Regions from separate parts of the Microbulbifer jejuensis genome, predicted to be linked through region 1. Evidence: predicted binding sites of a transcription regulator. Region 1 holds the regulator's gene; the other holds the start of a gene.
What was found. The regulator LexA, encoded in region 1, represses DNA repair genes until DNA is damaged. The targets are predictions, from matches to a motif close to ACTGTNTNTANANACAGT.
Positions count from the first base shown of each region.

Region 2: ACL7TT_RS14025 (PA0069 family radical SAM protein) is a predicted target of LexA. The motif match lies at 8,382-8,399, and genes of this name have one in related genera.

Region 1 is NZ_JBLBUB010000005.1:103,421-114,377, forward strand. It holds gene ACL7TT_RS04845 (cold-shock protein) at 181-396, opposite strand; gene ACL7TT_RS04850 (mechanosensitive ion channel family protein) at 673-1,791, opposite strand; gene nagZ (beta-N-acetylhexosaminidase) at 1,843-2,859, opposite strand; gene ACL7TT_RS04860 (TetR/AcrR family transcriptional regulator) at 2,907-3,539, opposite strand; gene ACL7TT_RS04865 (LOG family protein) at 3,966-4,604, opposite strand; gene lexA (transcriptional repressor LexA) at 4,764-5,369, shown strand; gene ACL7TT_RS04875 (hypothetical protein) at 5,438-5,695, opposite strand; gene ACL7TT_RS04880 (DUF6586 family protein) at 5,798-6,292, opposite strand; gene topA (type I DNA topoisomerase) at 6,289-8,976, opposite strand; gene ACL7TT_RS04890 (hypothetical protein) at 9,190-9,714, opposite strand; gene ACL7TT_RS04895 (universal stress protein) at 9,862-10,305, shown strand; gene ACL7TT_RS04900 (ATP-binding cassette domain-containing protein) at 10,367-10,957, opposite strand, start outside.
Region 2 is NZ_JBLBUB010000021.1:5,525-16,481, forward strand. It holds gene ACL7TT_RS14000 (RHS repeat-associated core domain-containing protein) at 1-4,370, shown strand, start outside; gene ACL7TT_RS14005 (hypothetical protein) at 4,358-4,810, shown strand; gene ACL7TT_RS14010 (FAD-dependent oxidoreductase) at 4,998-6,065, shown strand; partial or broken gene ACL7TT_RS14015 (helix-turn-helix domain-containing protein) at 6,506-6,769, opposite strand; gene ACL7TT_RS14020 (GIY-YIG nuclease family protein) at 6,907-7,227, opposite strand; gene ACL7TT_RS14025 (PA0069 family radical SAM protein) at 7,280-8,368, opposite strand; gene ACL7TT_RS14030 (cation:proton antiporter) at 8,598-9,842, shown strand; gene ACL7TT_RS14035 (TatD family hydrolase) at 10,161-10,949, shown strand; gene ACL7TT_RS14040 (aminotransferase class V-fold PLP-dependent enzyme) at 10,946-10,957, shown strand, end outside.

The DNA.
Region 1 (10,957 bases):
CCACTAATCCTATTTATACGCTCATGCATTGGATTGCCAAGCGAGCCAGTCTGTATGATAACGAACGAAATTAGAAAAGCGGGTCGAAAGACCCGCTTTTCTAGAGGCGCTGGCAGAGCTGGCAGCTAACAATCACCCAACCCCGCACGACAACAGTTCTTTCAACGAGCAATCCGGGAATCACTCACAGGGAACAACATCTTCCGCCAGCAGTCCTTTGTCACCTTGTTGCATTTCGAACTCAACCGCCTGCCCCTCATTAAGGGTCTTATAACCCTCGCCGCGGATGCTACGGTAGTGAACAAAAATATCTTCAGTTCCTTCTCCACAGGTGATGAAGCCATAACCCCTTGCGTTATTAAACCACTTCACAGTACCTGTAACGCGATCACTCATTGAGACAACCTCATTATTGTTATTGCGCCCACCTCTATTACCCCATACGTAAAGAGGGACAAACGCCACCCTATTATTAACAGACTGCGCCATGCAGAATGCTGTCTTGAATCATCCTTTGGACAGATATCCAGCGAACGTAAACTGATTTTTAGATAAAACAGCGCCAGTGTCTAGTTTTCTATGTGAAATAGATACTAGGTTTGTACCGATATGCGTAATTAACCGTCAAAAGCTTGGCAAAGGGCAGTATCTATATGACTCACTTGTACCTTATTACACTTGCGGTGGGCTGTCACACACAGGCTCCCGTGTTAATGAAGGAATATCGGCAATATGTAAGGTAGACGTAGGAAATGCACAGGAGGCTCCATGACCCTCGACAATCCTTAAGATTGATAATAAAACCTCCTGTTTTATCTCGTGAAAACGGATCCAGTCTGTCGTTCGCGTAAACGTATACACAAAGAAATCCAGCGATGAGACGGCGAAGCTGTTGAAGTTAACGATCAGTGTTCGATTGGCATCTATTTCTGGGTGCCGCTGTAACATTGCCCTTACATCTGAAACAATCGACGCCATCAAATGCGCATCTTCATAACGGATGCCGATGGTTTCGAAAATCCTCCGATTTAGCATGCGTGAAGGGTTTTCTACCGCAATCTGGGTAAAAACACTATTGGGCACATAGACCGGGCGCAGATCGAAGGTACGTATCCGGGTAAGGCGCCAACCGATATCCTCGACTGTGCCCTCAATCTCCTTATCTGGTGAGCGTATCCAGTCCCCCACCGCAAAGGGGCGGTCCAGGTAGATCATCAGGCCACCGAAAAAATTTGCCAACAAATCCTTGGCCGCGAAACCTACCGCCAGTCCGCCGATTCCACCGAAAGCCAGCAGGCCACTCACGCTGTAGCCCAGGAACTGCATAATTACAATGCCTGAGGTAATGGCTATGGAGGCCCTGACAAGCTTACCGATCGCACGTACCGTGGTTGCATCCATCGGCTTGCCGATATAGCGCGGATTGCTCAGATTGCACTCGGTACTGTGGGAGAAACGCCAGGCAAACCAGGCCAGAACCAGGATAAGCCCTATCTCCCGCATCGGTTCTGCTACAGAGAAGATTTCCGCACCGGTGGCCTGTTCCGCATACTGTGCCGCAAACGTCAGTCCCAGCAACCACACCAAAACCTGCCCTGGGGGCGACAGTGCCCGCACCAGGGCATCATCCCAAGGGTTCTCTGTCTTTTCAGCCCGAGCCGCCAGCCGCATGACGAAACGGCCATACATCCAGGCAGCCAGTGCCGCAATCAGTACGAACAGGAAGACAATCACGATCCAGGCGCGATTCTCGCCCAACCAGGACAATAGCAAGTGCTCTACGGATTCCACTAACACCCCCTACGTTTAACAACCATACAGCCCAACTGCCCCCTCTCTCTACTAATGGTGCCAGGATAAGAGCCAGTCGCGCGTTCTGTGCCAACGGGCATTGGTTTCCAGCTCAGGCCAAGTAGTGATAGAGGGCCTGCCGCGCATGGCACTCAGGCGCGCACGGGATTCTGAATGCGGCACAAAGTCCCGCAGGGCGGCGAGCGCCTCCAGGGCGCCCTCACGACTGTTGCACACTACCCCCATATCGCAGCCGGCCTCCAGGGCAGCTCGGATTCTCTCCCCATAGCCGCCAATGACAGCAGCACCGTTCATAGACAGATCATCGCTGATAATAACCCCGCCAAAGCCGAGGCGTCCCCGCAGGATATCCTGTAGCCAGTAGCGGGAAAAGCCCACAGGTCGGCTATCAATATTCACGAAATGAATATGGGCCGGCATAACTGCATCCAACTCTGCGGTACCAATACAGTCAATAAATGGCAAGGCATCGGACTCCATCACCTGATCCAGGGTGCGCCCATCCTCGGGCAATTCCCTATGGCTGTCCTCAAGCACATGGCCGTGGCCTGGAAAATGCTTGCCGGTCGCCGCCATGCCCGCCTCCCGCATGCCCTGGATAAACGGGCGTACAAATGCGGTCAGGCGCTTGGGGTCTGCGCAAAAGCTGCGGTCACCAATGACCCGACTGCGTTGGTCATCTGCGTCCAAAACCGGCGCAAAACTGAAATCCACCCCAACTGTCAGCAATTCTGCCGCCAGCAGCCAGCCCACATCCCGCAGCTGCTCCTGTGAGGCTCGCGCGGACAGGGCCTGCAGGGATGGCAGCCGGGTAAATTCATCGCGAAAACGCTGGACTCTGCCCCCTTCCTGATCGACAGCCAACAGCAACTCCGGACGCACCGTGCGGATTGCAGTAATCAGCTCCTGCAACTGGACCCGGTTGTGATAGTTGCGCGCGAAAAAAATCACTCCCCCCACAAGCGGATGTCTCAGCAACTCGCAATCCTCACCGGAAAGCTCAAGCCCCTCAATATCGACCATAACCGGCCCCAGCGGTGCAGACATAATAAGCTCCTCGAATAGTTCCGCCGCCTGAACACCTCTGTCAGAGGCTATTTCGCAACAACCTTGAGCATGGCAGTGGCAGCTGGCACCAGTCGCTCCAGAGTCTCCGGCAAACTGCTCTGCGCACCAAAATCCTCCCTCAGGATAGCCTCTATGGCATCGAAACTCGACAACGTAAAGATGGTCGCACCCAACATAAAGTACAGGCGCCAGTAGAAAGTGACAGGGTCCACCCCGGGGAGGGCTCCTGCCAACAGGCCGGCAAAACGGCGATAGCTATCGCCATATCGGGACACGATGAAACGGCGCAAATGCCCCTGGAACTGCGTATAGGCCAACCCTAAAAGGCGCATGAAACGCTGGGGGTTGAGGCCATTTTCACTGAGACTGCCGAGCCCCACCCGGTAGAGACTCCCCAACAGGTCTTCCACATGCAGGGGCAGTCCAGATGCAGCCCGCCGGTCCAGCTCTGACTCCAGCGCGCAAGTGAACGGGGTTAAAAAACGTTCAAATACCGCCTGAATCAATGCTTTCTTTGAACCAAAGTGATAGTTGACCGCGGCCAGATTAACCCCGGCCGTGCTGGTGATTGTCCTAAGGGATGTCTCGGTAAAGCCGCGCTCCGCAAACAGAACCTCTGCGGCGTCCAGTATGCGGCTAACGGTGTCCGTATGGCTCATAAGCATTAGACCAAAATTTAAAACAGGTGTTTGATTCTGGCCAGACTAGCACATTCCACCATCGCACCGGTGACACCTTGTTCTACCCCCCCAAGTCCCCGATCAATCATCGAGGCCGTGGCCACAGTGCGTATTGGTTAGGAAAGCTATGTTGAGACGTACCACTCCCCTAGGAGCAGGTGTGGTTGGCTTAGTTATGGCTAGCCCGCCCTACTCTAGATTGCCGGGTCATTGCGATGCGAGAGGGTGCTGCCGCCAGGCCCAGGCCGGTGCGAGTCACACAATAAAGGCAGTCTGTGCCTTTGTGCCGGTTTTTCAAAAGCGTCTATCCAACAGATCTTGACCAATAGATCCTGATAGTGCGGTTTCCTCTGCGGGCTAAAATACGAAGGGAAGGTAGGCGCGGCACACAGGGAAAAACTCCGGTCACCCCTGAGGTCGCATATAATGCAGTATCAGCTCTGCCGCCTCCTCTACTGTCTCTACGATGTGGAACAAGTCCAGATCTCCTGCATCAATGCAATTTCGCTCCAAAACCGTATCCACTAGCCAGTTGTAGAGGCCACTCCAGTAGTGCCTATCCACTAGTACAATGGGAAAACGGCGTACTTTTTGCGTTTGCACCAAAGTTAGTGCCTCGAATAATTCGTCCAAGGTGCCGTAACCTCCCGGCAGCCCCACAAACCCCACAGCATGCTTGACAAACATAAATTTACGCACAAAGAAATAACGAAAATTCAAACTGATATCCTGATAGGGGTTGGCCGTTTGCTCAAAGGGAAGCTCGATATTCAAACCGATCGAAGTACCCGGCAGGTCAAAAGCACCACGATTACACGCCTCCATCAAACCCGGTCCCCCACCGGTGATAACCGAAATACCCTCTGCTGCCAATAGCTCACCCAGTTTCACGCCCTGCTGGTATTCAGAGCTATTCTCTGTAAAGCGCGCACCACCAAAAACCGTAACCGCACCACTGAGTGCGATCAGGCGTTCAATGCCATCTACCAACTCCGACTGTATGCGCAGCACCCGCCATGCCTCGGCCATTTTTGCATCCAGCATTATTCCCTCTCTGTCAGGCCTTTCAACAATCGTGTTCATTTCCTGTCTGCATAACCAATGTAGCAGCATATAGAACGGGGGTGCATTGGGATTGCAAGAACATCAATTCTGTATATAATCCCAGCAACTGTATAAAAATACAGAACTTCAGGTAACCCTATGACCAATCTCACCGCCCGACAAACCCAAGTATTGGAGCTGATCAAAGCCTATTTGGTTGAAACAGGTTATCCGCCGACCCGGGCGGAAATTGCCCAAGAGCTGGGATTCCGATCACCCAATGCCGCAGAAGAGCACCTCAAGGCTCTGGCGCGCAAAGGAGCCATTGAGATGGTCGCTGGCGCCTCCCGCGGCATTCGGATTCCCGACCACCAATCCGGCCTTCCCATCATTGGTCGTGTTGCCGCGGGTCACCCTATTCTCGCGGCAGAACACATCGAGGACTATTGCAACCTTCCCGCCAACTTCTTCCGCCCCCCTGCAGACTACCTGCTTCGGGTACACGGGATGAGTATGCGCGATGCGGGCATACTCGACGGTGATCTGCTTGCGGTACAAAAAACCGAACAGGTCAGGAATGGACAAATTGTCGTGGCGCGCATTGACGACGAGGTAACCGTTAAACGTTTCCGCCGCAAAGGCAACCAGGCGGCGGTGCAGTTGCTGCCTGAAAACGAGGACTTTGACATCCTTCGGGTGGATATGCGGGACAACAACTTTGTGATTGAAGGGTTGGCCGTGGGCGTTATTCGTCAAACCCCCTAATTTTTCACGCCTGAAACGAAAACAGCGGCCACTGGCCGCTGTTGAAACTCCCCTGGGTAACCGCTCGATCAGTGGATCGTATGGTTAACCGGCATTGCCTCCTCGTCTTCCTCAAGGTAACCAGGCTCCAGGTCATCCAGATTATGCACAGCCTCAATGCCCGCTTCCAGCATAGCGCGGGCAATAGCCACCTTATGCTTTCTCATAAACTGGAGACTCTCGTCTGAGAAATGAATACTCACCAGAGGGTCCTCCTTGTGGCCACTACGACGCAATGCCACGTCGCCATTGGCCAGTTCAATAATCTCAAAAGTTTCGGAGGACATTTGCTTTTCCTTCACCACAAATCAATTTCCGCCCAGTGTACCACAGGCTATTTATAAGTTTCAGTGGGCGCAGCCGGCGGAGCAAATGGTACACAGGTACCCTTAACACTCCTCCAAACTGGCGCGCTGCCTGCGCACCAATTCACTCAGGGCACTGTGCCACTCTAGTAGTATTTCAGCGGAAATCGCGTTAGATGCGGGGAAGGCAATACTGTGCAGTGGGATCAGGTTTGCCCCTTTCCGCACGGATTCCCTAGTGGGCGCGGGGGCAAGTTGTTGCAGCTGCTTCCAAGCTTGAAGCAGTTTACTTAACCAACTATCGGGATCAGCGCTGAGCAAGGACAATTCCCTGGCCTCACTGCTGACCACTCCCTGGCTTTCAAGACTATCCAAGATAACTTGCAAAGACTCAGGCTCGAAACCCAATTGCAATTGGATTGCCAGCTCAGCGAGGAAAGCCCTGTAGGCTTTCCATAACTGAAACAGGGCCGCCTCTTCCAGGGCCCTGCTTTGCAAGTCAGATTCGCCGGTCCTCTGTAACAACAGCTGACATTTGCGCAGTGCAGAGACAACCAACCCCGTATAGAGAGTCGTCATTGGCTGCCCTGAACTGCTTTCTTGCGCGGGGGTTTACGTCTGGCAGTGGTGCTTTTACTGCCGGTCTCCACCCGCCAAGCGCCTTCACGATAGAAAGCACGCCATCCCGTCGCTTTGCCCTCCTCCTCAGATTGCACATATTGCTGCTGCATCTTGCGACTGAAACGGACTACAGTGTCCCGCCCTTCATTGTCTTTGAGCGGGGCCGAGAAGAGGAAGCTGTACTTGGGGTCGATTTCGCTCTTGTGAGGCAGCAGCTCTTTGACCAGAGGGGCGCGTGTCTCGCGTTTTTTTGGAAACTGGCTGGCCGCCAGGAAAAGCCCGCTGGCACCGTCACGCAGGATATAGTGGTCATCCACTTTCAAGCACGACAACTCCGGCATGGGCACCGGGTCCATTTTTGGTGGCGCCGGCTGGCCACTTTTCAATAACTTGCGGGTGTTTTTACAAGCTTCATTGGTACAGCCGAAGTACTTACCAAAGCGACCGGACTTCAGCTGCATATCACTGCCGCACTTGTCGCACTCGATGATCGGACCATCGTAGCCTTTGATCTTAAAGGTGCCCTGCTCAATTTCGTAGCCGTTACAATCCGGATTGTTGCCACAGATATGGAGTTTGCGGTGTTCGTCCAGCAGGTAGCTGTCCATGGCCGTGCCGCATTTGGCACAACGACGCTTCTCGCGTAGAAGGCGGGATTCCGCTTCCTCATCCGTGTCCGCATCAACCGCCTCATCGCCGGACACCAGGTTCATGGTATTGACGCAGCGCTCCTTGGGCGGCAGAGCATAGCCGGAACAGCCCAGAAATACCCCAGTGGAACCGGTGCGAATCTGCATATGACGTCCGCATTTGCTACAGGTGATATCCGTATCGGTCGGGGTATTGCGGCGCATGCCCGCCTCGGCAGACTGCGCCTTTTCCAGGCGAGCGGAAAAGTCCCGATAGAACTCATCGAGCAACTGTTTCCAACCTTTCTCCCCTTCGGCCACCGCATCCAAGGACTCTTCCAGGCTCGCGGTAAACCCGAAGTCCATCAGATTTTTGAAGCTTTCGCTGAGGCGATCAGTAACAATATCGCCCATCTTTTCCGCGTAGAAACGCCGGTTTTCCAGGCGCGCATAACCGCGGTCCTGAATGGTGGAAATAATCGATGCATAGGTGGAGGGCCGACCAATGCCGCGTTTTTCCAATTCCCTAACCAGGGCCGCTTCGCTAAAGCGCGCAGGCGGTTTGGTGAAATGCTGTCTCGGGTCCAATTTCTGCAGTGCGAGCCTGTCGCCGACTTTGACGTCCGGCAGCACCAGATCCTCCTCCTTTTTGCCCCCAGAAGGCGCCACTTTGAGGAAACCATCAAAGCGGATAACCCGGCCCCGTGCGCGCAGTTCAAATTCACCGGCGCTGACCACGATCGAGGTAGAGGTAAATTGTGCAGGTGTCATCTGGCAGGCGACAAACTGTTGCCAGATCAGGTTGTAGAGCCTTTCCGCATCGCGCTCTACCCCGGATAGCATATTCGGGCCCATGCGTACATCGGAGGGTCGAATGGCCTCGTGGGCCTCCTGGGCACCCGTCTTGCTGCTGTAGGTGTTAGGCACTCCTGGCAGGTACTTATCGCCGTAGTGCTCGCCGATATATTCCCGCGCAGATTCCACTGCCTCCCCACTGAGGTTGGTGGAATCGGTACGCATGTAGGTAATGTGCCCCGCTTCATACAGACGCTGAGCCAGGGTCATGGTCTTCTTCACACCGAAACCGAGGCGATTACTCGCCGCTTGCTGCAGTGTCGAGGTGATAAACGGGGCTCCGGGTTTGGAGCTGGTCGGCTTGTCGTCCCGCCCGCTAACAACGAATGTACTGGACTCCAACTGTCGCGTGGCACCATTCGTCTGGGCCTCATTGACGGGACGGAATACCTGACCGGCCTGCTTTTTGACCTCAAGGCGCAGCTTGTCGGCTTTATCGGTTTTTGTGTCGGCAAACAGAGTCCAGTACTCTTCCGGGATAAAGGCGCGGATCTCCCGTTCCCGCTCCACTACGAGACGTACGGCCACAGACTGCACGCGTCCTGCGGACAATCCCCTGGCCACTTTTTCCCAAAGTAGCGGCGATACCATATACCCGACAATACGGTCGAGAAACCGCCGTGCCTGCTGGGCATTCACCCGGTTGATATTCAGGCGCCCGGGGTCTTTGAAGGCACCCTGAATCGCGGACTTGGTAATTTCGTTAAAGACCACCCGGCGATAGCGATCGTCATCACCGCCGATGGCCTCGCGCAAATGCCAGGCGATTGCCTCCCCCTCGCGATCCAAATCTGTCGCTAGGTAGATATGGTCAGCGTTTTCAGCAAGCTTGCGCAATTCGCTGACGACTTTTTCCTTGCCTGGCAGAATTTCATAATGTGCCAGCCAGCCGTGATCCGGGTCTATGCCCATGCGCTTGATCAGCTGCTCGTGACTCTTTTTGCGCTTGTAAGCCGCTTTCGCCTCCGGGGAGAGCTTGCGGGTTTCCGCCGCGCGCCGCGCCCGAGCCTTTGCATCAACAGGCTGTTTGCGGCCCCCACCTGTGGGCAAATCGCGAATATGGCCAACGCTGGACTTAACCACAAAGTCCTTGCCGAGGTATTTGTTGATGGTTTTTGCTTTGGCCGGTGATTCAACGATGACCAGTGATTTACCCATAACTCTCTGATTTAAAATAAAAATTTACTGCTGTTTGAGACCTGGCAAGCCGTGAGTGCAGGCTTGCGCTGCGCGAATATATAAGCTCCAGTCACTGCGCGGTCAAGCAGAGCTGACAATTTTCTGTGCCAAACAACAAAAATGTCCACCCGATAAAGGACTGGGAAAGAGACATAGCGCCTGTCTCCTCTTCACGCTATCGAGCCCATCAGGCTAACCTACCGGAGGCCTTGCCGGACTCGGTTTGCGTATGACCCCCTCTATCAGCGGACTGAATTCAGCCAGTGCCGATAACAGTTTTGCAAAGGCCTGTCCCCCACCAGTTTCCCGCCACTGGATGCCCAACCCCACATCGGTGGCTACGACTGCATCGGTATCCACTGGCACTTTTTCCAGCAATTGGTGCAGATGATGCCAGGCGGATTGGGGAGCCGCCCGAGCGCTACCCCAATCCCAGCACCCGGCAAAATTCAACTCGTGCGCCACCCGCTGGCGCTGTAAACTCCAGCCGACCTGCAGCCCTTTGCGGTCCCGCCACGGATGGGAATAGACGGCGGCAGTCCCCCTGCCAGCGGGGGCCGGAAGGGCCTGAATCTGCACAGTAATGCCCGCCCGTGCAGCCCGGCTGCGCATGTCCGCCAACTGGCGGTCTCGCCGGTTGGGTTTCAGCCACATTACCGGCCCCAGTACCAGCCCAATGACGAGGGCAATAATGATCACTGGCACCCATTCCGACATAACCGCCCACCTGATCAATAGACAAAAACCGCCATTGTGTGCTGTTTCGTATGATCTGTGTCAAACAGTTTTTTTACGGTAGACTGAAAATGGCTGTCGAAAGGGTGTATTCACAAAGTCAATAATAGAGACGGGAGAAAGCACATTATGGCGGAATATCAACGAATTTTGGTCGGCCTTGATCTCTCCAAGGAATCCTCTCAGGTACTGAAAAAAGCCGCAGCGCTTGCCGGGGCATTCGGCGCTGAGATGAGTTTGGTGCATGCCATAGAGCCTTTGACTTTTGCCTATGGCGGAGATATCCCTATGGACCTCTCCGAAGTACAGGATCAGTTGCAAACCCAGGCCAAAGAACAGCTGCGCAAGGCCGCACATGCGCTGAATATTCCCACCGAACGACAACATGTCATTCTCGGCCAGCCGTCTACCGAAATACACCGCCTGGCCGGGGACCTGGGGGCAGACCTGATCGTCATCGGCAGCCACGGCCGCCACGGCCTGGCCCTGTTGCTGGGCTCAACGGCCAATGGGGTGTTACACGGGGCCAAATGCGATGTGCTGGCAATCCGCGTGCACCTGGAAGATAAGTAGCTGATCAGGGGGGCAGTTTGAGGTTGGCAAAACCACCACCCTTCAATCGCCAGAAACACGCTCAGCCGGTCCCGCCTTCGAGTTCAGACCAACGCTCAAAAGCGGCCTCCAACTGCGCTTGCTTTTCTGTGAGCAAACCCAACCGCCCCTGTACCAAAGACGGCTGTTGGCGGAAAAAAGCGGGATCGGCAACCTCCGCTTGCAAAGCGCCGATTGCCTCTTCGAGCCCTTCAATCAACTCAGGCAGGCTGTCCAGCTCTCGTTGCAACTTGTAGCCAAGCTTCTTTTTTTGATCCCGCGACTTCGCCCTATCCGCGGGTTTGGGGGAAGGCGTGGTCTCGGTGATCTTTTCCGCTTTGGTCCCCGCTGCGAAGCTGCCCCCCTGGCGAATAAAATCGTTATAACCTCCCACATACTCGCGAATGTAGCCATTCCCTTCAAAAGCCAGGCAGGCGCCCACCACATTGTCCAAAAAGGCGCGATCATGACTCACCAACAGGACGGTACCGCTGAAGTCCAGCAACAACTTCTCCAGCAACTCCAGGGTTTCCGCATCCAGGTCGTTGGTGGGTTCGTCGAGTACCAGAATATTAGCGGGCAGACTGAACAGCTTAGCCAACAGAGCACGATTGCGTTCGCCACCACTCAGGGC
Region 2 (10,957 bases), on a different contig from region 1:
CAGTGCTCGCCGGGTTCTGTGCGATTGTATTGATGCAGGCCGCGACGGCGCATGATTTTGGTGGCGATTCGGCCGGTGACCCCCCGCCGGAGCCGCCGGAGCCGCCGCCCTGCGAGCGCAGCCCCGACCCCTGCTGTGACAGCAGCGCCAGTTCCGTGGGCGATCCCATCCGCACGTTCGACGGGGGCTTTTACCTGGCCGACACCGACCTGCAGGTGGGGGTCAACTATCCCATCCGCCTGCTGCGTCGCTTTGATAGCAATTCCCAGTTCGACAATGCCCTCGGTTACGGCTGGGCCTTCGACCACGACCGCCGCCTGTTTGAATACCCCGATGGTTCGGTGCTGCTGCGCTCCGGCTGCGGCCGCCGCGATACCTTTGTGTTTACCGGCGGCGCCTATGTCACGCCGCGGGATGCCCCCCAGGGCACCCTGGAGGAGCACGGCGACGGCAGTTACACCTTTACTTATGCCAGCGGCAAGCGCGACGAGTTCGATACCGATGGGCGCCTGGTGGCGATCATCAACCAACAGGGCCAGAGCCACCGTCTAAGTTACGACGAGCGCGGGCGCCTGCCGCTGATCGGCACTTCCCCCAACAGTGTCGACCCCAGCAAGCCGATGGTGGTGGCCTACCAGCCGCGCCTGACCCGCATTGAAGAGCGGGGTGCGGACGGCGCCGCCACCGGTGCCTCAGTCGACTTCTTCTACGACGACAACAGCGGCCGCCTCAGCTACGTGATCGCTAGCGACGGCCGCCGCATCAATTACCACCACGACCAATGGCAAACCGCCACCCGCGGCAACCTGGTACAGGTGGCGGGCCTGGACAACTACCAGCACAGTTTTCAATACGAAGACAGCGCGGATGCCCACCGCATCACCGGCCTGCAGCGCGGTGCCGGCGCCGTCTGGGTGACCAACACCTACGACGATGAGGGCCGGGTGAAAAAGCAGGTGGAGGGGCAGAATAGTATTGAGCTGACGTATCTGGAGACCGGCATTACCCAAATCACCGAGACGGTGAAAAGTGCCAGTGGCGAAGTGCTCGACACCCGCAGCAGCACCTTTGAATTTGACGAGGTGGGCTATCTCACTAAACGCATCGACCCCCTCGGCAACGAGTTGCGCCAGATCTACAACGACAGCAAGGACCGGGTTCGCACCGAGCACTGGGAAAAGCAGGGCGATGACTTAACCCTGCTCACCGCCACCGATTACACCTACAACAACCAGGCACAGAAAACCAGCGCCAGCACCACCCTCGCCAGCGGCGAAGTGATCACCGAGCGTTGGGCCTACGACCACGGCCGCGTGGCCAGTATGGAACGGGTCTCAAGCCTGGCCCCAGGGCGGGTGTTCCGCACCGAATACACCTTTGTGCGCGACGCACAGAATCGCCCGGTGCATATTGCCAGTATGCGGCAGCGCCAGGACGACAACACCGACGCCGTCACCACCTATACCTACTGCAGCGGCGAAACCGGCTGCCCCGATAGCGCCCTGGTGAAACAGATCGACGGCCCCCGCAGCGACGTGCAGGATCTGGTGACCTTCACCTATTACGACACCACCGATCAAAGCGGCTGTACCAGTGGTGGCAACTGCTACCGCAAAGGCGACCTGAAAACCCAGGCCAACGCCCTCGGCCAGACCCTGGAATACCTTGCCTACGATGCCGCCGGCCGTGTCACCAGCACCCGCGATGCCAACGGCCTGATGACCAGTTACCGCTACCACCCCCGCGGCTGGCTGCAGGAGCAGGTGATCCATGCTGGGGGAGAGGATAGCGACGGCGATATCGTCACCACCTACGAATACGATGACCGCGGCAATGTTACCAAGGTGACCCAGTCAGATGGCAATAGCCTCCGGTTCACTTACGACACCCGTAACCGCCTGACCCGGATCGAGGACGGTGAGGGCAACAGGATACGCTATACCCTCGACTCCCAGGGCAATATCCGCAAAGAGGACGTGCTCGACAGCCAGGGTGCCCTGAGCCGCACCCTGAGCCGCACCTTCGATGCCCTCAACCGCCTCAAACAGACCCTTGGTGCCGAGCAGCAGCGCACCCTGTTTAATTATGACGGCCTGGGGCGGATGACCGGGATCAAAGACGCCCTTGATAGCGATACCGACTACCATTACGACGGCCTCGGGCGCCTGGTGCAGAGTATTGAGGACAGCGGCAACCTGGCAGCCAGTACCCAGTTTGCCTATGACGCCGAGGAGCGTGTGACGGAAGTCACCGACCCCCGCGGTAACCGCACCGGTTACCAATACGACCTGGCCGGTAACCTGCTGGAGTTGGTCAGCCCCGACAGCGGCACCAGCCGCTATGCCTATGATACCGCCGGCAACCGCATATCCAGCACCGATGCCCGCGGTATTATCAGTCAGCGGAGTTACGATGCCCTCAACCGCCTTATCGGCATTCATTATCCAGGCAGTCCCGGCGAAAATACCAACTTTAGCTACGACAGCACTGCCGACGGCAACAAAGGCATCGGCCGCCTGACCAGCTATAGCAATGACGCCGGCAGTACCAGTTTGACCTATGACGTACTGGGTCGCATCACTCAGCAGGACGATAGCATCGCCGGGCAGGCTTTCAGCACCGGCTACCGCTACGACAGCGAAGGGCGGGTGATTGAAATCACCTATCCCTCCGGGCGTATTGTCGGCTATGAGCGCGATACCCTGGGGCGTATCGCCACAGTCACCACCCGGGAAAATGCCGAAGCGCCGGCCCAGACCCTGGTCAGCAATGTCCGCTATCAGCCCTTCGGTGGCGTTGCCGCCATGGACTACGGCAACGGTATTACCCAACACTACGGCTACGACCAGGACGGCCGTTTGCAATCGGTGAGTGTCACCGGCAGCGGAGGCGATCTTCTGTCGCAAAGCTACAGTTACAATCCGGTCGACAATATCACTGGCATCACCGACAGTCTGGATGCGGCGAAAAACCGCAGCTACGACTATGACACGCTCTATCGCCTCACCGATGACAGCTCTGTGGCTGGGCAAAACAGTTTTACCTACGACCTGCTGGGCAACCGCACCCAGCAGACCACCACAAAAAACAATACCAGCGAGGTGATCGCTTATGGCTACGAGAGCAACTCGAACCGCCTCAGCGAAAAGGGTGGTGAAGCCTGGAGCACCGATAGCGCCGGCAATACTACCAGCGCCAATGACGGCGCCAGGCAGTACACCTACAACCACGCCAACCGGCTCAACACCTACAGCGAAAACGGCACACTCAAGGGTACCTACTACTACAATGCCATCGGCCAGCGGGTACGCACCGACAAGACGGAAGACAATCTGCTGCACTACGATCTGAACGGCCAGTACCTGGGTGAAACCCACCTCAGCGCAGCTGGTGCCGTGCAGAATCGGGTGGACTATATTTACCTGGACAATATGCCCATTGCACAGGTAGAGGCTATTTACACTGGAGGGCAGGTTCAGAGTGCGACTCTGACCTACTTGCATACAGACCACTTGTACACGCCAAGGGTGGGCACCAGCCAGAATGAAACCGTGGTCTGGCGCTGGGACAGCGATGCCTTTGGGCAGTCTATGCCGGATACTGATCCGGATGGTGATAACAATCAGACTGTAGTGAACCTGCGCTTTCCTGGACAGATTAAAGTTGCTGAAGCACCATACTATTACAATTACTACCGTAACTATGAACCAATGATCGGCAGGTTCATCCAAGGTGATCCGCTGGGTTTATATGACGGTTTGAATACTTACACCTACGTTGACAACAACCCATTAATTTACACAGACCCTACCGGCGAATTTGGGGTTCTGGGTGGCGTTATTGGTGGCGTTGTTGATTTGGGACTTCAACTTGCCCAAAACGGTGGAAACCTGAACTGTGTCAATTGGGGCCAGGTTGCGGGTTCAGCAGCACTTGGTGCATTAACCGGGGGGTTAGGAAGCTTGGGACGCGCTGCTACAACGAATGCCTTTAAACACTCCGTTTCAGGAGCCAAGTGGGCAAGATCAAGCAAAAGATGGAATAATGTTCAACGGAGATACAGGAGGTATCATAATCGAAATGGATCAGCACCCCGAGGGGACTGGGAAGCGCATCACTGGGCATTTGGCCGTGGTGGCAGGACTGGCCCTAGTTGGAGAAACCATCCTCTAAATTTAAACCCGCTACCAAAGAATATTCACCGCAGAATTCATGGCTCCTGGCAAGGGCAGCCAAAGTTCAATGCCGCCCAACGGTGGTGGTATGGAACTCCAAGCTGGTATAAGCAAGGGCAAGTAGGTGGAGGCATTGCAGGAGGTGTTGCTGGGAATTCAGTAGGCGGGGGAGGAGGTTGTGAATGCAACCCTTAACCTACCCAGTTTTGATATTTAATAAGAAATTTATTCAGGGGCAACTCAACAATGAAAAAGATTTGTGTATAAGGACGCGAAAAAGCGTAGAGCAAAAACTTTTTGACGACTTAACAATTGTTGATTCGAAAGGTTATAAGTTTTCTGTTTTGGGTTATGAGGCACATGGTAGCTTTTACGTGCAAGTCAAAAATATTATTGATGTTGCCCTGGATTTTTTCTTGAGACCAAAAGAGGAGCTTTCTACCAATATTCAGTTTGAATTATCTGAGCCCGAAAAAGTCTCTTTTGAATCTGTAAAGCAGCAGCTCTCTGTGCTCATGAAAAAAAATCCCAAGTGGTTTGATCCTAAAAATGAGAATTTTAAGTCTATTGATGACAAGCTTGAATCTTATGCAAGTCTGGAGGAGCTCATTTCCCTGCTTGCTGGTTATCCATAGCTGGTTCTATTGACACTGCAAGTTCACAATGCAATTTTCACTGGCTCTTGTGATCATGTACAGCCTACACGGCATGTGCTGCATGTCTTGGGAACCCAAATAGCCGGGATGTCGGTCCTCAATTTCTTCACAAACTTTGTCATCTGCTATCGTACTGACTGACAAGTAAGGGAACTGGGTGAAGCTTGTGAAAATATTGATTGTTGGCGCTGGGCCCACTGGCCTTACAGCTGCAATTGAATTGGCCAGGAGAGGTTTACTGGCCAAGGTGATTGACCGGCGGGATAATGCATCAACGTTGAGTCGGGCTGTAGGCATCACTTCTCGTAGTCTGGAGTTGCTATCCCATTCGGGAGTTTCGGAAACGTTGATTGAGGAAGGGGTGCCGATACGCGGCGCTTGTATTTACCAGAGAGAGCGACTGGCTCTGGAGCTACCGCTGCATTCGAATCGCATCTATTTCCCAACTATCCTTGGGCTCCCTCAGGATCGTACAGAGGCGATTATGGCTAACACACTCGGGAGCATGGGCGTTGAAGTGGGATACCAAAATGAGCTTCAGGACCTGAGAGAGGAGTCCAAAGGTGTCGTGGCACTGCTCTCCAGCGGAGTGGAAGAGAGATTTGATTTGATCATTGGTGCAGACGGTATTCATAGCAAAGTGCGGGAAGCAGCTGGAATCAACTATCCAGGATTTGACCTGGAAGAAAAGTGGTCTATTGCGGATGTGGACACAGAGGGTTGGCCATCTCGTGAAAAATTCACCTTGGTGAGGTCATCGTCTGGCACAGTGGCGGTTGCGGTTGCGGTTCCGATTGGAAAAGATCGTCACCGTTTAGTGGCCAGTTGTGATAATGCTATAGATGCTTTTCCAATGGGATTGAAGGTTTGCAAGATTCATAGGGAGGGAACCTTTAAAATCTCTATTCGCCAAGCCGAGCGATACTCAAAAGGCAGGGTGCATCTTGCCGGCGATGCAGCGCACTGCTATTCACCTATAGGAGGGCGTGGTATGAACCTTGGTATTGCGGACGCTGCCGAGCTGGCTAAGCGCATTGTGGAGAGACGACTTTCAGGCTATTCAGAGCTGCGTCACCGCGAAGATAAAAAAATCATAGAGATTACCGAGCGTGTCCGCAAAATCGTCACCGGAAGGTCCATAAAAGCAAGGCTTGAATTTAGAGCTTTCCTTGCTGTTGCCAGCTCCCTACCTGTGGTGCGCAGAAAGCTGGGGCAGTTTGTAGTTGAGTTCTGAAGTGCTTTATAGTGGCCAGTTGACCGAAAGCCGTTGACCACTTCAGAGCCATTACAGAGCCTGGTCCCGATCAACCATCACTAGAAAATAACAGCTACGATGGCCTTGATCGCCTGGTGCAGAGTATTCAAGATAGTGGCAACCTTGTTGCTGCCAGTACCCAGTCTGCCGAAGCAGGTGCGATGACAGAAGCAGCGTAGTGCGCAGCTTGACCTTTCTCCCTAAATTAGCACCATGACCTCGATGAGATTTCCAATTAACCTAACGGGATGGAGGTCTCACAATAAAGAAGTGATCTTGCCCACCAACGACGGACACTCTCTTAAGCGATAAACTACGCGACAGAGGTAACCCATGGCAAAACCAAAGAAATCAATCAAAACCACTCGCAAGCAATACTCCGAGGAGTACCGGTCAGAGGCCCTGGCGCTGGCGGCTACCTGCCCATGAGCAGGCTCTTCAAGGGCATAAGCCAGCACTGCTTCTTCGATAGCTGAGTCAACGCGATTCTTGTGATTTGGCACCCGCCGGTTCTTCTCCAGCAGGGCGTCCACGCCGCCGCTGGATACGGCCTCTTTGTAACGAGAGAAGGTGTCTCGCGATACGCCGAGCATCTTGCAGGCTTTGGAGATTTTGCCGAGTTCTTCCTCCAGATTGAGCAGACCGGCCTTGTGTTTAATGATGCGATCGTTAGTATGAATCATGGGGTTTATCCTTGGTTTTGGTTTCAGGTTTCGTCACCTTCATCAAAACCGGTAAACCCCCCCCTTTTCAAGGAGATGTGTCAGATTTGGTCTGAACTAATACAAATCAATAGGCTACATCCAAACGGGAACAGCCCCTAAGGGATCTGAGTTTTTTTGTCCCGCAACTTCCCCGTTGGCCGGATACCTACATGGGGCAGCGGCTCTTTGCCGGCAATAAGCCCCTCCTTTTTCTGCTTGGGCCACCGCTTGATTGCCCTTTCCAGCTTTAGTGCTGTTGGTTTGTCCGGGGTTTCGGTCTGGTATTCCAAAGTGAGTGGTCCCTTGCCGCGCAGGGCCTTGGCAGCTCTGGCACCACCGCTACAGTGTTCGGCAAAGCGGCGCTGGGTGTCTGTGGTGATTCCTGTATAGAGTGTGCCGCTGCCCGTGCGGATCAGATAGACAAACCAACAACCCATCCAATAGCCCACCTGCTCAAAGTCTGTTTATAGTACATACCATCTGCTGCCGCTAGAATAACGCGCGCTGCTCACCGGGTTGGGGCGGGGGCCGGAATCGACTGCAGTCTAGCGACAGGCTGCGGTCATTCAAGCCCAGCTTTTTGGTGGCAACATGAAAGCGTCGGCGCAATAACTGTGCAAACACCCCGGTACCGGTACGGCGCTGGGAAAAGTCGCTTTGATAGTCTTGCCCCCCGCGGCTTTGCCGTATCAGGCTCATAACGTGTCTGGCCTTTTGCGGGTAGTGTACCGCGATCCATTCGCGGAACAATGGCGCCACCTCATAGGGTAATCGCAAAAGAATATAGGCGGCGTGCTCGGCGCCGACATTGCGGGCAGCGGTGAGGATAGCCTCCAGCTCACAGTCATTGAGTGCCGGGATCATCGGCGCCGCGAGTACTGCGGTGGGTATCCCGGCGCTGCTCAGTTGCTCGATGATACGCAACCGGGCAGACGGGCCCGCCGTACGGGGTTCCAGCTTTCTCTTCAAGGCGTTGTCCAGTGTGGTGACACTAATTGCGACCTGGACCAGCTTGTCCTGGGCCATCTCTGCAAGAATCGGTAAATCGCGCAGGATCAGCTGCCCCTTGGTAATAATGGTTGTTGGATGTTGGAACTGCTGCATTACCTGGATTAATGCCTGGGTGATGCATTTTTCTTTTTCAAGCGGCTGGTAGGGGTCGGTGTTTGTGCCCAGTGCTATGGGGCTGCACTGGTAATTCCGCCTGCGCAGCGCCTGCGCCAGCAGGGCCGCGGCGTTCGGTTTAAAGAATATCCTGCTCTCGAAGTCAAGGCCGGGTGAGAGATCCATGTAGGCATGGGCGGGGCGGGCATAGCAATAGATACATCCGTGCTCACACCCTCTGTAAGGATTGATTGACTGGGTAAAGGGGATATCGGGCGATTGATTGGTGGCAATGATCGATCTGGCCTTTTCTTCGACAGCTTCGGTGAGCAGGCGCTCCAGCGGCTCGGCTACCACTGCCCAGCCGTCACTCTCGCGGGTGCTTGAATGATGGGTAAAGCGCCCGGTGATATTACTGGCCGCACCGCGCCCCTTGTGGTGGCGCGGCGGGTTGGCGTTGTTGTTATCGGACATAGGCGCAACCTTAACTGTATGTATGTACAGTTTATGGTGATGCCCGCATTGTGCGCAAGCTATTCTTTGGGGAGCTACATTAGGGAAAAAGGTTGTTGAGAGCCCCCATTGTGTGGGGTTTGGCCTGCACATTCTGCCTATTGACGAAAACCGGGGAATGGCTATTGTATAAAGCTATTAGAGTCAACATTTCTATTGCCAGCTTGATAATCCGCAAGGGGACAAACCAGTGAGCGATGTAGTCACCATCGTAGGACAGGGGCTTTACCTGGCTCTGGCGGCGGTCATTGGGCTGGGCATTGCACGTATCCTGCGCATAGATAACACACTTGGCTGCCTAATCGCCGGTGTCCTGGCTGCCCTGTTGTTGCCAGTGATCGAGTACGACACCGGACTGCGGGCAACCAGTCTGCGTGAGCTGGTTTTCTTCGTTATTCTTCCTGTTCTGATTTTTGAATCGGCCTGGCAACTGGAACCAAAAATACTGAAGCGCTGGATAGGTCCGATTTTATTGTTTTCTACCTTGGGCCTGGTTGTCTGCGCCTTTCTTATCGCGGCAATCACTTATTATGGTATCGGCCACCCACAGGGATTCCCCTGGGTCGCAGCCCTGTTGACGGGCGCGATTCTCGCCGCTACCGACCCTGTATCGATAGTGAATTTATTGCGGCGGGGACAGAGTGGGCAGGATGTGGTGACGCTCATTGAAGGGGAGAGCCTCTTTAATGACGCTGCAGCGGTGGTTTTCTACTCCCTGATGCTGGGGTTGGCAACTTACTCTCTGATGGAGGGTTCGGCGATGGGGCTCGAGGCCCCGTCATTGAGTGCCGGTTCGGTAGCACTGTATTTTTGTATGATTTTTTTTGGCGGTGTGGCCTGTGGGCTGGTATTTGGCCTGGTCACCACCCTGATCATCCTGTTCCTGCGCTCCCCCAGTGCAGCATTGATGACCCTGGTCATTGCCGCGTTCAGCAGCTTCTATCTGGCCGAAAGTGTGTTGAAGGTATCCGGTATTATTTCAGTGATGGTTTGTGCCATTGTGGCCCGTTCCTGTTTGCGCAGACAGAGCAAAACCTATCTGGCTGATGCCGAGCCGACCTGGGAGTGGCTGGGATTGCTGTTTACAGCCATCATCTTTGTCATTATGGGATTGGTGATTACCTTTGAGATGTTCACGCACCAGTGGCTGGCCATGCTGATCGCAACGGCGGCAGCCCTGGGTTCGCGGGCGCTTTCGGTGGTATTGATCGCGCCGCTCACCAGATTTGTCGGTCCGCCGATTCCAAAGTCCTGGCGACTGCTGATGAGTTGGGGTGGCTTGCGCAGTGTTATTGCCGTGGCACTGGTTCTGTCTTTACCGGTTGAGTTGCCTTACTGGTGGACAATCCAGTCCATGGTGTTTGGTGTGGTCCTTTTCTCTCTACTGGTGCAGGGTACTACCAGTGCACGCCTGATCAAAAAGTTGCAACTGTAAGGGTATCCCCTGCCGGGAGTATCACTCCAGCCCAGTTCACCCAGGCACTCCTTGGGCATTGCCGAACCGCCCGCTAGCAGCCAGAGGTCATCCAGTGAGGCCCGGTGCTGACAGGCCGGCTTTGAACGGCTGGAACTTGTTGTCCTTCAGGGATTTTCCAACGGGCCACATGCTGGGGATTCGGCAAAGGTCGCTCTTTTCAGGCCGGTGCAGACCGTTACAATACAGGGAATGCCCCGCAATGGCTTCGCTGTTTGATACCGGGCAGATAGGTAACGACTGTCCCGTGCCAGGATGCGGGCAAGCCCGGAGAACTCAGTGAAATTGATCGACAGCCATTGTCATTTTGACTTTGATGCCTTTGCACCGGACAGGAATTGGGTTTGGCAAAGGTGTATGGCTGCCGGTGTCAGCCGGATGATTATCCCTGGCGTTTGCGAAGCTCAGTGGCAACCCCTGGCAGATCTGGTCCAAGACCAGCCGGGCTGGTATGCGGCTGCGGGTATTCACCCCTGGTGGGTAGGCAAGATACAGGATTTGACCGTATCGGCAGAGGGACTGGATCAGCTCGGTCACGCCCTCACCTCGCATCTGCGCAAATACGCCTGTGTGGCGGTCGGCGAGTGTGGCCTGGATACCACCATAGAGACCCCCCTGGCCCTGCAAGAGGCCGTGTTCCGGTTACAGATAGAGGTGGCCTGTGCGTTGCAACTTCCCCTGGTATTACATGTACACCGTACACACAATGCCGTGTTGCGGCTGCTGAAACACTATCGCCCTCCCCGCGGTGGAGTTGTGCACGCCTTTAGTGGCAGCGAGCAGATGGCCGGGGATTACTGGCAGTTGGGTTTTTACCTGGGGGTGGGTGGCGCCATCACCTATCCACGCGCGACGAAAACGCGCCGCACGTTTTCCCGAGTGCCGCTGGAGAGCCTGCTGCTGGAATCTGATGCACCGGATATGCCCTTATCGGACCGGCAGGGGCAGCGCAACAGCCCCGAATACCTGCCTTTAATCGCTGCAGAGCTGGCAAAGTTGCGCGGCGTTTCTGCTGATGAGATCGCCAATACAACCCGTCACAACACCGAGACAGTATTTTCCCTATGAGCTTTTCG